DNA from 4 places in the Paenibacillus polygoni genome. Region 3 is predicted to be linked to each of the others. Evidence: riboswitches for the same ligand, from Rfam matches in the RefSeq annotation. Region 3 holds a riboswitch; each other region holds the start of a gene.

Region 1 (3,788 bases), 1.4 Mb from region 3:
AAGGTGCTCCCGCCGATCTCTTTCTATCCGCTGCGGAAAAGAATATGCAGACTCTGATTCAAAACCATCAGATCCTGGAAGGTTACTCTGAAACGTTGTTAACAAACGAACTTGTGCTAGTGTCCGCCAATAACAGAGAGTTTGATATAACATCTGAAGCGGATCTAACGAATTCGGAAGTAAAAGTTGTAGCCATCGGTATTCCAGAGAGTGTTCCTGCTGGGAGTTATGCTAAAGAAGCATTAGAAAAACTGGGCTTATACGATAAACTGCTTCCGAAGATTATACAGGCTAAAGATGTGCGTCAAGTAGTACAGTATGTTGAGACAGGTAACGCTGACGCAGGTTTCGTATATAAAACAGATGCTGTTCTATCTAAAGTCAATATTGTACATACGGTTGATTCAGAGCTTTATGCACCCATCCATTATCCAGTGGGTATTATTCAAGCAAGTAAACACATCAAGGAGGCCAAAATATTCTATGAATTCCTTACATCCGATGAGGCCAAGACCCTATTTCAGAAATATGGGTTTAAAGGTCTTTAGATAGAAATGCCTATGATTGATTGGAATTTATTCTGGGCACCCGTCCGATTGTCACTAATGATCGCATTGCTATCAAGCATGGTAACGATCATTGTAGGAAGCTTACTCGCAAAATGGATGTCTAGAAAAACATTCCGCGGAAAGCTAATTCTTGAAACTGCGTTCATGCTGCCCATTGTACTGCCTCCTACCGTTGTTGGATTTTTGTTACTTGTTCTTTTTGGCAGAAACAGCTTTGTGGGTACAATAATAGAGCGCATATTTGATGCTCCTCTGCTATTCACATGGTGGGCAGCCGTTATTGCTTCAATTGTTGTATCTTTCCCCCTTGTCTATCAAACGATGAAAGTGGGATTTTCGTCTGTTGATAGAGAGCTTGAAGCAGCCGGCCGTTCCATCGGTGCAAATGAATGGCAAGTCTTTCGCTATATTACACTTCCTCTTGTATGGCCTTCTCTTATGACCGCCTATATACTTGGATTCGCTCGGTCGCTGGGGGAATTTGGGGCTACACTCATGATTGCAGGCAATATCCCAGGAAAAACGCAGACTGTACCCACTGCTATATATATCGCTGTAGACAGTGGGAATACAACCATGGCATGGGTATGGACCGTCTCTATTATTGTTATTTCTTTCCTCCTTTTACTAATAACAGGCCGTACTAAAACGACATAAAATGATAACAGCTTTGTAATGATCAGCCCAACAACCCGTGATTTCTAAAAATACGGGTTGTTTTTTTGTTATAATCTTACCAACGAACTAGAAAATAAAGGGTATTATATGAAATAATAGATAAATATTTTGTAACAAAAATAAGAAAATTAATAATTTTGGTTACAATATTGTAACCAAAATTATTATTTCAATTCTTTCGAATAGTGATAAACTACCCCCTTTAAAGGAACTTAACCTATCTCCATAAGTATATAACTAAATATTCTGCCAAGTTTTAGTGTGCAAAATATGAATCAATGGTTACAACATTGTAACATTTGATGCTTTTTTTATTATATATTAGTTACAGTTGATTAATATTAATAAAGCCGAATCTACTAATTGGTACGGGGGACGATTTACATACTTGGGGTGAATGGATGATGAAGATCCTAGAGTACCTTCTACTCAAACCCGTCAACTAACCTCGGAGGCTAATGGAGGAATAAATAAGAATGAAGAAATTTGGTAAATGTATGTTATTAACTACTCTGCTTGGAGCAGGCTTAGTATTTGGGAATTCACAAGTGGATGCATCTTCTTCAAGTTCAAATAGTGTCAATGTACAGCTTAATGATAGTCTTGTTAATTTCGAAGATGCATCTCCTTTTTTAGATAATAATGCTAGAACGCAAGTTCCATTGCGTAAACTTGCAGAAGAAATGAATTATACCGTAAGTTCCTCTAAATCAGGATCTACTACAACGGTTACTATTAAAAAAAATGGAACTACAATTAAAATCAAAACAGGTTCCACAACAGCAACAGTTAATGGAAAAAGTGTAAGTCTTGATACTCAAGTATTTATTCGCGACAGCCGTACATACGTTCCACTTCGTTTTGTATCCGAAGCTATGGGTAGTGACGTTGTTTGGAAAAAAAGCTATTCTCTTGTTATGGTAAGTACTACAGGTAAAACATACAGCCCGATTCTTGTAGGGAATGATCATGTAAAAGGAACGAGCATTGTTCAAGAAGCTACCAAATATATAGGTACACCTTATGTATATGGAGGTTCTACTCCAAGCGGATTTGACTGCTCTGGTTTCGTGAAATATGTTTTCGAGAAACACAACGTATCCCTTCCGCGTACAGCTGCTTCCATGTATAACACCGGAACTTCTGTATCAAAGAGTAATCTGAAACAAGGCGATCTTGTTTTCTTTAATACAACAGGTACTGTCTCTCATGTCGGCATCTACGTTGGAAACAATAGTTTCATTTCTGCCACTACTTCCAGTGGTATTAAAATCGACAGCCTGAGTAACACTTACTGGGGTCCTAAATATGTAGGAGCAAGAAGTGTACTTTAATATAAGATTAGAATGATAAGAAGACATTCACTCCGCGTGTTGGAGTTGAATGTCTTCTTTGTCTTAGAAGTTTCTTACGGTGACTTCGGGTTGTACCCTGCTTTCGCTTCCAGCACATTGATTTGAAGGTGTGGAGATATGGGAGTATATTGTTCCTTTGGGGTGTAGTAATGTCCTACAGTGCCGCCTGAGGGCTCAGAACCAGGGTTTATTGTTATCTAATCATTTGCGATCACTACCTCTCATGATATGCGCTATATACAGTCAAAAAAAGGTACGGTCCCTCAATTACTTTTGAGGAGCCGTACCTTTTCTTTATGAGAGATCTTTATCAGGCATCTTTATGAGAACTCTTCATTAGAGGTCTTTATTAGTGACACTCTTTTAGAAGAATTCATTATTTCATCTCTAAACTGAATCCCTATTTTGTGAATACATGATTTCCTATTGTTTTTATAATAGGTCGTGCTTTACTCCAAGCCGATGTGGCAATCTTCGGATTGTAATAATAGAGCGCTCCCCCTGTTGGATCTTCCCCATTCAGCGCACGCTTTGCTGCTATATAGGCAGAGGAATTCGGAGTAAGGTTATACTGACCGTCATCCACCGCAGTAAACTGTCTAGGATGAAGGATAACATCTTTTATGGAACTCGGGAACTGATTAGACTGCACCCGGTTCAGGATTACAGCAGCTACTGCCACCTGTCCTATTAATGATTCTCCCCTTGCTTCCCCATTTACAGCTTTAGCCAAAGCATTCAGTGTAGCTCCTGAGGCAGGCGCCTTAGCCTTCAAAGCAGCTATCGTTCGCTTACCTGCCTTTCCATCGACAGCAAGACCACTCCGCTTCTGGAAGCTTTGAACAGCCTTCTCTGTCTGTGATCCATAGTATCCGGTTACTCCAGCAGATAAGTAGCCTAGCGTTCTGAGTCTCTCTTGCAGGTCTACCACTTCAGCGTGCTGAGTTCCTTTTTGAAGAAGCATTGCACTGGCCGGGGAAGCGGCTCCTACTGTACCTATTGCGATCGATCCGCTTAAAAGTAACCCTGCTGCGAATGTTTTCCATTTTTTGTTATGATTTAATTTGTTCATATATCCTATGACAACCTCCAGATTCATGATGTAAGTGTAATTGCGGGATCTGGCTTTGCCGATCCTGAAAAAAAAGCCGGGAGAAAGGGAATTTTCCTGCTTTCTCCCGGCGAA
Region 2 (3,788 bases), 2.1 Mb from region 3:
CTTAGCTGCCTGCGCCAGTTTTTCAGTCAGTGCCCCGATACCTGGTCCTATCTCCAGCGCACCTTTGTTTTCATCCAAATTTGCAGCATCTACAATTTTGTGGAGGATGTTCTGATCAATAAGAAAGTTTTGTCCCAAGCTTTTCTTAAAAGAAAATCCGTGTCTTGCAATAATCTCTTTTGTCCGCCTAGGTGTTGCAATTTCATCCATACTCTTCACATTCTCACAATCCTTTTTGTTCAATTTGCTCAAGTGCATTTACAAACTCTTCACGACTAATCTGAAACATCGTTAGTCTTTTATATAGCTGTTTTCCGTTACAATAACCGATTCCCAAAATGTTACCAAGCTCCATACGCCGAGCAGAAGCATCTGGATGTACAATAAGACCTGCTTCGATCAAGTCCTGCCAGTCAATAAGCGGCTTAGCTGCCTCATACGCTGTATGAGCTCTAGATAATGCCTCACGAATCGCTTCCGGTGAAGCATTCTCAACACCAATATCGCCTTTACGAGTTGCATCTTTTTCTTTTATGAAAGCATGACTTACCCCGGGAATTTTATTCGCTATTATTTTACGAATGCGTTCTCCAGCATGATCAGGATCTGTAAGTACAATTACACCCCTTCTCTGCTGGGCAAGTTCGATTTTTCTCAAAATTTGAGCATTAATAGCAGAGCCTCCCGTTTCAATGGTATCTGCATCTACAGCCCGTTTAATTGCTACAGTATCATCTCTGCCTTCAACGACAATAATTTCTTTAATCATGACCGCTTGTCTTCCTTTCTAAACAAAAAGAGAAGAGGAAAATTTCCTCTTCTGCATGTAAGAGGCAAACGATAGACCTGTGGTCTAAACTTCCGTTCACCTTATATAGCATCACCGAATCATGTTGTTAATACTATAGCATTAGTGATGCATTGTAAATTATATTTTAGTTCAGTTCCGGCTTCACAGGACCGATGACATACACGGTTTTTCCCTTTTTACGGCCAAAAGTTAAGGCTTGATCCAGACTGTCATAATAGACATCTATTTTATTTCCTTTAATAGCACCGCCGGTATCTTCAGCACGGCGGAAGCCGACGCCTTCAATATACACCCACCATCCAAGTGGTATCACATTCGGATCAACCGCAATTGTGCGACCTTCTTGTACACGAGTACCGGATGCTGTCTTTGTTCCTATGCCTTCTTCTTCTGAAGAATACGCAGTCATAGAAACATTATTAAGTACTTTTTTCGCTTTGAAAGAAACGCCGTCTTTCGTTATTGTATCACTGCTTGAAGAAGAGGAAGATACCTTCTTCACTTTATCTGATAAAGACTTGCTACTTACATTTGTTGTACTAGCTGCTGCCACAAGTGTCTCAGGCTTAGGTTCAGGTTTCGGCTCTGGCTTTTTCTTGGACCCGACTGCAATGACTTTATCAACACGATTCTTCGATACGGCCTTGTCTGTCATTTTCTTGGATACAAGCTCCCCATCTTGGAACACTTTCTCGATGGTTTGAACCATCACACCTTCTTGCCCATTTTGTATTACGCGGTTATCCCCTTTGTACAAGCTAGGGTCAGCAGTTTTGATTACTTTATAAGGAATCGCAACTTCTTGTTTTGCCGTTTGTTTCGTTACCCGGACAATTTTAATATTAAGATCTGCTTTCACCGCAGTGTCCACAGAAGGATATACTTTATCATCTTCTGATACCTTCACGCCCTCATTTTGAAGCGCTTCCTGGACTGTATCCTTTGTCGTATAAATTTGTTCCGTTTTTCCATCTGCTGTTACGTTTACGGCAACAGCTCGTTTAATAGTAACTCGATCTCCATCTTGGATTGCTCCATTCAGCGGCATCGAAATCTCATCATGGGGGCTTACTGTTATTGCATGCTCATCCAGCACTTCATTAAGCATACCCTCACGAGTTTCCAGCGTTTGGACCTTTCCATCCACGACTAGTGAAATTTCCTTACCTCCCTGACTGTAAACAATAAGAGAGACCATAACTAACAGTGCGATTGAGAAGATTGCGACTAATATCATTTGACGCAGATTCTCATGCTTCCATCGCAACGCGTAAGACTTGCTGGATGATGGTGACTCATGGGTCTCCTCTGGTTGGAAATTTCCCACTTACTCCGTCCTCCTTCGTAGTCCCGCCGTCAAGAGTAATGCATGATTGTATTTTGACGCGACTATAACATTTGTATACAGAATCAGATTGCTTCTGTTTCTGCACCATGTGCCACTCTTCGCGGCATGATGTTTCCTCCTGTTAACCAACAGTATGACGAGGTTGTAACTTTTATTCTCCTAAAACAAAAAGCCAGTAGAGAGTTTATGAGGAGCTCTCTCATGGCTTCCGGATAGGATCATAAAAATAACCGGAAACATCATACGCGAGTTTACCTCTTTATACGCTTACGGAGTTAGCTGTCGGATTGGGACGCAAGAGTCGCCCTGGATCAGGTCATTAGCTCATGGCTAGTGCCTTTTCCTTCACCCCAAGACTCAAATTGAAATCAAATAGGATGGTCTAAATTAGAAAGCTAAACGCTTGTAAGACCACCTTATTGGTTCCCCCGTTCTTCTATTTTCGAAGAATTCAGCGAGAATAACACACGCAGTGAATATTTCAACATTTCACTGAAACGATGATATCCTGTTTGTATGCATGTTGTAAAGCGGTATTCAAGTACGTTTTTCTAAATAAATGGTTAAAACTTTGTAATAAACAGGTAAAAATCCTTCCAAAAAGGTGAATCGCTCTTATTTACTCACTATTTCATCTGTTTTTCTCCAAATATGAATTATATTCCAAATAGTTCCAGTGCATTTCGGGTCGTAATCTCCCCGATTTCCTCAACAGATACCCCTTTTAGAGCTGCTGCTGCTTCTGCCACAAGTGCAACATGTCCTGTTTCATTTCGCTTTCCGCGATAGGGATGCGGAGTCAGGTAGGGAGAGTCTGTCTCAATCAATAATCGATCCATCGGAACTTTGGCAAGTACCTCTTTTGGCTGTTTGGCATTCTTGAACGTGATAGGTCCCCCAAATGAAAGATGGAAACCCATATCAAGACACATTTGTGCCGTTTCCCAGCTTCCTGAAAAAGAATGCATAATACCGCCGACCTCATGGGCTTTTTCTTCTCGCAAAATTTTTACGATATCCTCATGAGCATCTCGATTATGAATAATAATCGGCATCTTAATTTCTCTAGCAAGTCCAATTTGACGACGTAAAACTGTATGTTGAACTTCTTTTGGAGATGTGTCCCAGTGATAGTCTAGTCCAATCTCCCCGATTGCTACCACTTTCTCATGCTCACACAAAGAAGCGATCCACTCTAGGTCTCCATCCTTCATTGTAATGGCATCAACCGGATGCCAGCCAACAGCTCCATAGATGAAATCGTACTTTTCGACAAGTTCCATGGTTGTTGGTATCGTTTCGCGGTTAAAACCGATATTCACCATCCGAGTTACTCCTGCATCGAGAGCACGCTGGATCACTTCTTCTCGATCATTGTCAAACTCCGCTGCATCTAAATGTGTATGTGTGTCAAATAACATCGTTTTGTGCTCCTCTCTTGCTCATAATAAAAAGTATCTATTCTAAAAATACATTCATGTTTAGGAAAATATTTTTGCGATCTGAGGTGGAAGTTGATCAAGAACTTTCCTCACTTTTTCTTCTGGAAAATATAAATGATACTTGCCGCGCTGAATGCCGCTGATGGAACGAACAATTTCCGATACTTCTGAGATATCGCGCAGCCGT
Region 3 (3,788 bases):
GGTGAGATGACTTTTCTTCCCGGCAGTGTGGTGATTGATGGTCTCCTCGCCCCTGATCTTGATCCATTCGCAGGTATTACAATCCCTATTGTTGTTGCAAACTCAACGACCCAAATATCGTATCAGGTGAGAATAGGGAAAAGGACAACTTCGACTCCTCTTACGAGTGTTGCAACGTTACTTTATATCAATCAGGGAGAAGAAATTACAATTCGTTCAAACCCGGTGTCTATCACGTATTTGTTACCGGTATTAACAATTTCCGTAAAGATAACGCCTGTTCAAGTAACCTATGAGGATACAGTCACATATGAAGTACTTATCCAAAATGAAGGAGAGATTCCCGTAGACGCAGTCTATGACTTACTTCAAGCCCCAGAGCTCAACCTGGTTCCGGATACAGTAAAAGTAAACGGTATTCTACGACCGAAGGTTTCTTTAGCGACGGGACTTCCTTTAGGCACTTTAATTCCACACTCCAGCATATATATCACTTTTGAATCGAAAGTTTCTGTGATCCCTAACTCCATTGTTCCTGCTGAAGAATGGGTTAACCGTTCACGGCTGACTTACACATTTCGAATCAATGATGGAAGGTCGGTTCGACTGACAACGCTAGCTCTTACACCTGTTTTTTTCTATGCCCCGCGCATACTGCTTCATGTTCTCACATCACCGAAATATGTGGAGCCAGGTGACGATATTCTATTTGAGATAACTATTCGGAATTCAGGAAATACAAAAGCAGATTTGTTTCTGCCCTTACCTGCTCCGGGTGTGTCTACGATTCTAAATGGCTCTATTCAGTGGTCTGATCATAAACGCGAGTTAACCGTGCTTGAGATGGAGCAGCAGACCGTGCAAATTACAGATATTCAGCCTGGGGAATTAATCAAATTGATCTACACACTTCATATGCAAGTGTTTCCACTCTTTAGACCTGCGCGGGAACGGGACGAATATGTGTTTTCCGACACGATCCAGGCCCTTTGCACTTATAACTTTAATGACCGTATACACTCCTTTGAAGTGGTATCTAATGTCTATGAAATTGTCTTTACTGAGCACGATGAATAAAAAAATCGAAAGGCCCAGCTGCATTATTTTAAGCAGCTGGGCCTCTTTTCTCGTCTTGTTTCGTAAATTAGTCGGTATTCATATATCTATAATATTTCTGTTAATAAGGGATAAACAACACTCATGTTCACAAAGGTGAAATAAATTCGAGAAAAAGATAACGAAATTAGTAAAATCAGGTTGATAATTCATTCGCCCAATGTTAAAATTCGTTGTAGAGAAAGTAACATTTTCGTAATCATTGTTGTAACTAATTGTTATCATTAACATGAATATACAAGGTGCAATCACGATAACCGCCGAATTCTTACGCACCTAAGAAGCGGGGGACCCGCCTACCATGGGTGAATTGATCTCGAAACAGAGTGATCATAGGGTACCTTCAACCGAATCCTTAGCTAACCTCGCAGGCATTGGAAGGAGTATTACATTTTGAAAAAGAAACTCGCATCAGCAGCATTAGGACTATCATTACTATTCACCGCAGGACTCGGGCACGCTTCCGCTTCTGTACTTTCTACCACAGTAAATAACACAGTTGGTGTTCCTTATAAATACGGCGGTACTACACTCACAGGGTTTGATTGCTCTGGGTTTACTCGTTATGTATACAAAAAATTAGGTGTAACTTTACCTCATAGTTCGAAACAACAATACAAAAAAGGCACTTCAGTGAAGAAATCCGCTCTAACCAAAGGCGATCTTGTATTCTTTAATACAAGCGGTAAAGGCATTTCGCATGTTGGAATATACCTAAGCGATAACAATTTTGTCTCCGCTACCTCATCTAAAGGTATCGCCATTACACCCATTAACAAGGGTTATTGGAGTTCAAAATATTATGGTGCTAAGCGTGTACTTAGTTCATCAGCAGCGAAAAAGGCCGACTTATAGTATACATATAAACTGCCACCACGATTATGAAACTTCAGAATTTCAACATAGGAAAAAAGGTCAGAGAAGTAAGTCTCTGACCTTTTTTCCTGATTTAAATTTGGCTGCTTTTGGCAATGACATAAGGCTGCTTGGCATCACCGATCAGTGTGCAATCTGCCGTTAAATGTACATCTTTATCAAGGATTACATTCTCCAGCACTGTATTCTCCTCAATTACACATTTCTGCATGATGATCGAATTACGAATTTGAGCCCCTTTGTGAACTTTGACTCCTCTAAAAATAATACTGTTCTCGACCTGCCCTCCAATGATACAACCATTTGCAATCAAAGAGTTGCTTACTTCCGCATTCTCGAGAAACCTAGTCGGTGGTTCATATTTGATTTTGGTATGAATTTCATATTGTTTGAACAAACGTTGATATTGTTCTTGATTAAGTAGATCCATACTATTGCGATAATAACTTTCTACCGAGTTAATAACGGTATGGTATCCATCAAAAGCAAAACCAGCAATGTTTAAGTTATGCAAATTATCTTGGATTCCATCACGGAAGAAGTAATCTTGACCATGCGCAATACAATGATCTACTAATTTCAGAAACAATTGTTTTTCCATAATAAAAGCACCGAGATATATATTAGGATGATCACCTTCTTGATGAATTCCCGTAACTTTTACACCGTCCACATCGACCCGTACACAGGACTCATGTTCAGGAAGGATCTCATCTACTTTTTTATAAAGAAGAGTGACATCGGCTTTCTGAGAGATATGAAACTGATACATTTCCCGGTAGTCCATGGAGTAAATATGCTGACTGCCGGTATGAATAATATGGGTACCTTTGGCTCGAAGAAAATAATCACGATTATTATGAAAATGCTGCAGATCGCCTTTGGAACGGTCCGTAGGATCATTCCAGTCTGGCGGAAGTATAAAAAGACCCCCGTGTTTGCGATCTAGGTCCCATGGAGCCCCCTGCCCCAAATGATCCAGCAGCGACCGATACTTCCTACGTACAAACAGCGCGGTATGATGAATGTTAGAATGCATTAAATTGGACAAAACAAAATCGATCAAACGATACCTACCCGCAAAAGGAACGGCAGCACCACAACGAAAATATGTTAATTCATTCATTAACTCGAGCTCTTGATCCAGGTTCACTACACCCATGAGATGTTGCATACTAGGTCACCGTCCTCACTCATATTTAGCTAAGTCCATACGTATGTTGTCGATATGTCTGATCAATTAGTAAAATTTCATCTTCCTGGTCTCCATTACCCCCAACAACAGAGTAATCTTCAATCATCGTTCCTTCGCTTACAATCGCCCGGTGAAGTCTAACATTCTTTCCTATTTTCACTTTAGGCATAATCACTGAATCCGTAACTACACTTCCTTCCCCGATCTCGACCCCATAAAATAATACCGATTTGCTGACTTCCCCTTCAACAATGCAGCCTTCATTCACGATACTGTTACAAACCTTTCCTTTTGTACCAATATAGCCCGCCGGTTCATTCGGATTACGTGAATAGATACGCCACTGCGGATCATTTAAATTCAAGGGAGGATCGTCGCTTAACAGATCCATATTCGCTTCCCATAAGCTCTTAACCGTCCCTACATCTTTCCAGTAACCGCTGAATGGATAAGCATACAGCTTCTTCTCATTCTTGAGAAGAAGTGGAATAATATCATGACCGAAGTCATAGGTAGAATCCGGATCTTGTTCACTCTCAAGAAGATGTTGTCTCAGGACAGACCATCTGAACATGTATACTCCCATGGATGCCAGCGTACT
Region 4 (3,788 bases), 2.0 Mb from region 3:
TCTTGCGAGCCATTGAGCAGCAAATCGGCATCAAAAAAATGGACAAAGTCATGTCTGCCTATGCTGCCAAGTACCGTTTTAAACATCCAACGACGAAAGATTTTCAGACCGTACTCGAACAAGTTACCCGCAAATCTTGGGCTGCTTTCTTCGATCAGTATGTATACAGCAACATGATGGCTGACTTTGCTGTAGACTCGGTCCAGGTGAAGGATCAAAGCACAGAAACGGAACCAAACTACATCTCAACTGTAAAATTGAGTAAGAGAGCTGGAGACTACACCGGAATCCCAGTAGTGTTTGCCTTTAAAGACGGTCATATGATTCGCAAAGAGTGGGACGGCAAAGATGCGAATGTTATCTACAATCTAACGTATAAAGAACCTATAGAATGGGTCATGGTAGACCCTTCCTACTCGATCGCCATTGAAAACAAACATATTAATAATTATATGAGAGCTGAAGTAGAAGAAGAAATACAGACTCGGTTTAACATCAGTATTACGAAACTGATTGAAACCCTGCTTGGAAGTCTGTCATGGTGAGGTGGAGTCGATGAAAGTATATATATCAGAAGGATTCAAATCTATGAGAGAGCATTATTTTGTTGTATTGTTTCTTTTTATATACCAGCTGGTCTGGGGAATGTTTCTTTATAAGATTGTTTCTTCTGCTGTGGTGCCGCTGTTGATGCGCTATCCCGATCCTCCGCCTCACGAGCTTAGTAAGGTGCTGTTTTGGATGGAGGGTCAGCTTAGTTTATCGGTAAGCCCGTTAGTTCATCAGTACGCCTGGCTGCTAATCCTTATGTTCCTCATTCGAATGCTGATGACCCCGCTTATTCGAGCAGGTTTACTTCACAGTCTGCATGAACAAGGGAATTCAGCAAAAGGTCTGGCTTTCTTTCAAGGCATTAAGAAACATTGGAGAAAAACATCTCTTCTCTATTTTATAGAGATCATCCTATTACTCATCCCTGCTTACTGGATTGTTCCAGTTATTCTTCCGAATCTTATTACAGCTATTTATAATCTGCCTGTACTTACTAAAATCATTCCTTACCTTCTCTTGTGGATGATCTACGGCTATATAGTAAAGCAGCTGCTGCTTTACTGCCAGATTGGCCTCATTGGAAAACGCAGCGGCTCTGTATCGATATGGATCTGTATCCGTTATGCCGTTCCTGTCACTTTGGTCTCCCTTTTGCTCGGCTTCATTACGCTAGCCATATTTGGTTCATTCACAGCTGTCTCCTTAATTTGGACGGGACTTCTAGCTCTGATTCTACAGCAATCCTATCATCTCATTCGGTCCATTATGAATGTGTGGAAAATCAGTTCTCATTTTAGTCTGTGGAATTCAAAAACCAGCTCTAATCACTCCTAAAGTTAGCACGAACTACTTCTTACCAAAAGATAAGCCTGGCTCATTATCGTATGAGTCAGGCTTATTTTGTATTTTTTCCCTGAAAACGATTGCCAAATTTACACATATTCTGTTACAATAAGCCCAGAACATGTTGTGACAACTTTGTAATCTATTGTAACTAAATTGACCAAGCTTTTATTACATAATCATTTCATTGTTTTTATGAATCGGAAATACATAGTACATACGTCTTCACAGGTACATATCATCAGATACGCCAAATTCCTGGTACCTGGGAAGCGGGGGAACCATATTACGGGTGAATTGATCTCGCAACAGAGTGGTCATAGGGGAACCTTCTACCGAATCCTTAAGCTAACCTCGCAGGCATTGGAAGGAGTTTATTTTTTGAAAAAGACATTAACTGCTGCAGCGCTAAGCCTAGCAATCGCATTATCCATTGGAACAGGGAGTGCATTTGCTGACTCCAAAATGGACAAGGTTATTGAAAGCGTTCAGGGAACAGACTATAAATACGGCGGAACTACTCTTAGTGGTTTTGATTGTTCTGGTTTCACGATGTACGTATTCGAGAAGCTGGGAATTGAACTACCAAGACAATCGGGTTCACAGTTCAATATGGGTACAGAAGTGTCTCGTTCTGATATTAGAACGGGTGATCTTGTATTCTTTAATACCAGCGGTAAAGGGGTATCCCATGTAGGTATTTTTGTTGGGGATGGTAAGTTTGCACATGCTTCTTCCTCTAAAGGCGTGACGATCAGTAAGCTTGACGAAAGCTACTATGCAAAGCGTTATGTAGGTGCAAAGCGAATTATGAGTACTGAACAGTTCGAAACAGCTACTCTAGACTAATATTTCTAATCATTACCCTAATAACTCGGCCTTGACTACTTTTTTTACAAAAAGTAATCAGGTTCGAGTTTTTTTATTTATCCTCTATTCCATATTGCTTGCCTCGCCTCTCTCTTAACCTGTAGAGTGGTAGGAAAGATAAATTTTAGATTAAAGGAGCGATCCTATGACACAAACATCCCCTGTTTTCCGAGTCATGCCCATGACCGAAGAGCAAGCTGCGGAGATTAGTACCTGGGAGTACGAGCCTCCCTATAATATATACGGCTGGCTGCCTTGGGATCAGATGAAAGCTTTAGAGATTGAGTTTGGAGATCCCGTGCTAAGAGCACAGCAATATGTATCTGTAGTACGAGAACAAGAGTTGCCTGCACTATGTGGTTTTGCTCAGCTGTTTCCTATAGAAGGAGTCACTCGGCTTGGCTTTGGTATGCGTCCCTCTTTGTGTGGCAATGGGTACGGTCAGGCCTTTGTGTCTTCTGTTGTACATGAAGCTCAAAAAAGGAATCCAAGCCATGTCATTGACTTGGAAGTGCTCACCTGGAATACGAGAGCCATTCGGGCGTACGAAAAAGCTGGGTTTGTTATTGATGACACATATGAGCGGCTGACTCCTGAAGGTACTCAATTATTTCACTGCATGATTTACAAAAAACATGTCATATCTAGCTGAGTTTACTTATTCTCGCTTTTGTTTAAATATTTACCATAAAATACTATGAACCTGAAGCCGGTTACATTATAATGAAATAAGGAATGTACATAGTAGGAGGACACTACAAATGAAGAAATGGATCATGAGCGGTTTGTTTTTCTTCGCTTGCGCTTTTGCCCTCGTGTTAATGTTTACGGTACCAGGAAGAGAACAAGAGATGGCAGAAGAAGCCGGACCCACTATGCCCGAGGTAACTCTGGATGCTGCAAGTGCTGAGGAAAAAGCTAAAGGAAGCTGTATCTCTTGTCATGGAAATCAGCTTGAAGGAGGCGTTGGTCCTTCCTTGCAAAAGGTTGGCGCTGAATTAAATGCTGAGCAGCTTTATAAGACGATTAGTAAGGGTAAAGGCGGAGGCAAAATGCCTGCTTTTGAAGGACAACTTTCCGACGAAGAAATTGCGAACCTTGCTCTTTGGCTATCCGAGAAAAAGTGAATCAACAAAACACGCCTTATCCTCTCCCTTCTAGGAGACGATAAGGCGTGTTTTCATTACACTTGCATCATTCTGTTGTATGCCTCGTTATATTGCTGAGCCTCTTTAATATCAATAGCAGTGATGCCACCAACGTCCCAGGAAGTAAGTCTTAATGTGACTACTTTATGGTCAATCGTAATGAAAGGGTGATGATTAAACGCTTCGGAGATTAAACCTACTTCATCCACAAAAGCTATGCCTTTCATAAAGTTGGTGAATGTAAATTTGCGAACAATCCACCGACCTTCCTCGTACTCCCAACCTTCGAGTTTATCGAGATGAGCTTCTACTTCCTCTTGCGTAAAGACCATCGTTCAATCTAACCTCCCCTAATCAAAAAACGTATCCAAATCA

The links. Region 3 has a riboswitch for cyclic di-AMP ahead of QPK24_RS10165 (C40 family peptidase). Riboswitches for the same ligand answer to the same signal wherever they lie in the genome.
Region 1: it holds a riboswitch for cyclic di-AMP, as region 3 does, so the genes downstream of both, QPK24_RS17095 (C40 family peptidase) here and QPK24_RS10165 (C40 family peptidase) in region 3, are expected to answer to the same signal.
Region 2: it holds a riboswitch for cyclic di-AMP, as region 3 does, so the genes downstream of both, QPK24_RS00155 (resuscitation-promoting factor) here and QPK24_RS10165 (C40 family peptidase) in region 3, are expected to answer to the same signal.
Region 4: it holds a riboswitch for cyclic di-AMP, as region 3 does, so the genes downstream of both, QPK24_RS00505 (C40 family peptidase) here and QPK24_RS10165 (C40 family peptidase) in region 3, are expected to answer to the same signal.

What each region holds. Positions count from the first base shown of each region.
Region 1 is NZ_CP127162.1:3,560,439-3,564,226, forward strand. It holds gene modA (molybdate ABC transporter substrate-binding protein) at 1-548, shown strand, start outside; gene modB (molybdate ABC transporter permease subunit) at 561-1,226, shown strand; cyclic di-AMP (ydaO/yuaA leader) riboswitch at 1,586-1,719, shown strand; gene QPK24_RS17095 (C40 family peptidase) at 1,724-2,581, shown strand; gene QPK24_RS17100 (cell wall hydrolase) at 3,003-3,674, opposite strand.
Region 2 is NZ_CP127162.1:35,975-39,762, reverse strand. It holds gene rsmA (16S rRNA (adenine(1518)-N(6)/adenine(1519)-N(6))-dimethyltransferase RsmA) at 1-210, opposite strand, end outside; gene rnmV (ribonuclease M5) at 224-769, opposite strand; gene QPK24_RS00155 (resuscitation-promoting factor) at 936-2,138, opposite strand; cyclic di-AMP (ydaO/yuaA leader) riboswitch at 2,410-2,626, opposite strand; gene QPK24_RS00150 (TatD family hydrolase) at 2,816-3,580, opposite strand; gene QPK24_RS00145 (HD domain-containing protein) at 3,641-3,788, opposite strand, start outside.
Region 3 is NZ_CP127162.1:2,115,724-2,119,511, reverse strand. It holds gene QPK24_RS10170 (DUF11 domain-containing protein) at 1-1,077, shown strand, start outside; cyclic di-AMP (ydaO/yuaA leader) riboswitch at 1,365-1,505, shown strand; gene QPK24_RS10165 (C40 family peptidase) at 1,510-1,971, shown strand; gene glgD (glucose-1-phosphate adenylyltransferase subunit GlgD) at 2,066-3,166, opposite strand; gene QPK24_RS10155 (glucose-1-phosphate adenylyltransferase) at 3,192-3,788, opposite strand, start outside.
Region 4 is NZ_CP127162.1:108,839-112,626, reverse strand. It holds gene QPK24_RS00515 (M1 family metallopeptidase) at 1-545, shown strand, start outside; gene QPK24_RS00510 (hypothetical protein) at 556-1,386, shown strand; cyclic di-AMP (ydaO/yuaA leader) riboswitch at 1,634-1,773, shown strand; gene QPK24_RS00505 (C40 family peptidase) at 1,777-2,244, shown strand; gene QPK24_RS00500 (GNAT family N-acetyltransferase) at 2,411-2,917, shown strand; gene QPK24_RS00495 (c-type cytochrome) at 3,027-3,392, shown strand; gene QPK24_RS00490 (4a-hydroxytetrahydrobiopterin dehydratase) at 3,449-3,745, opposite strand.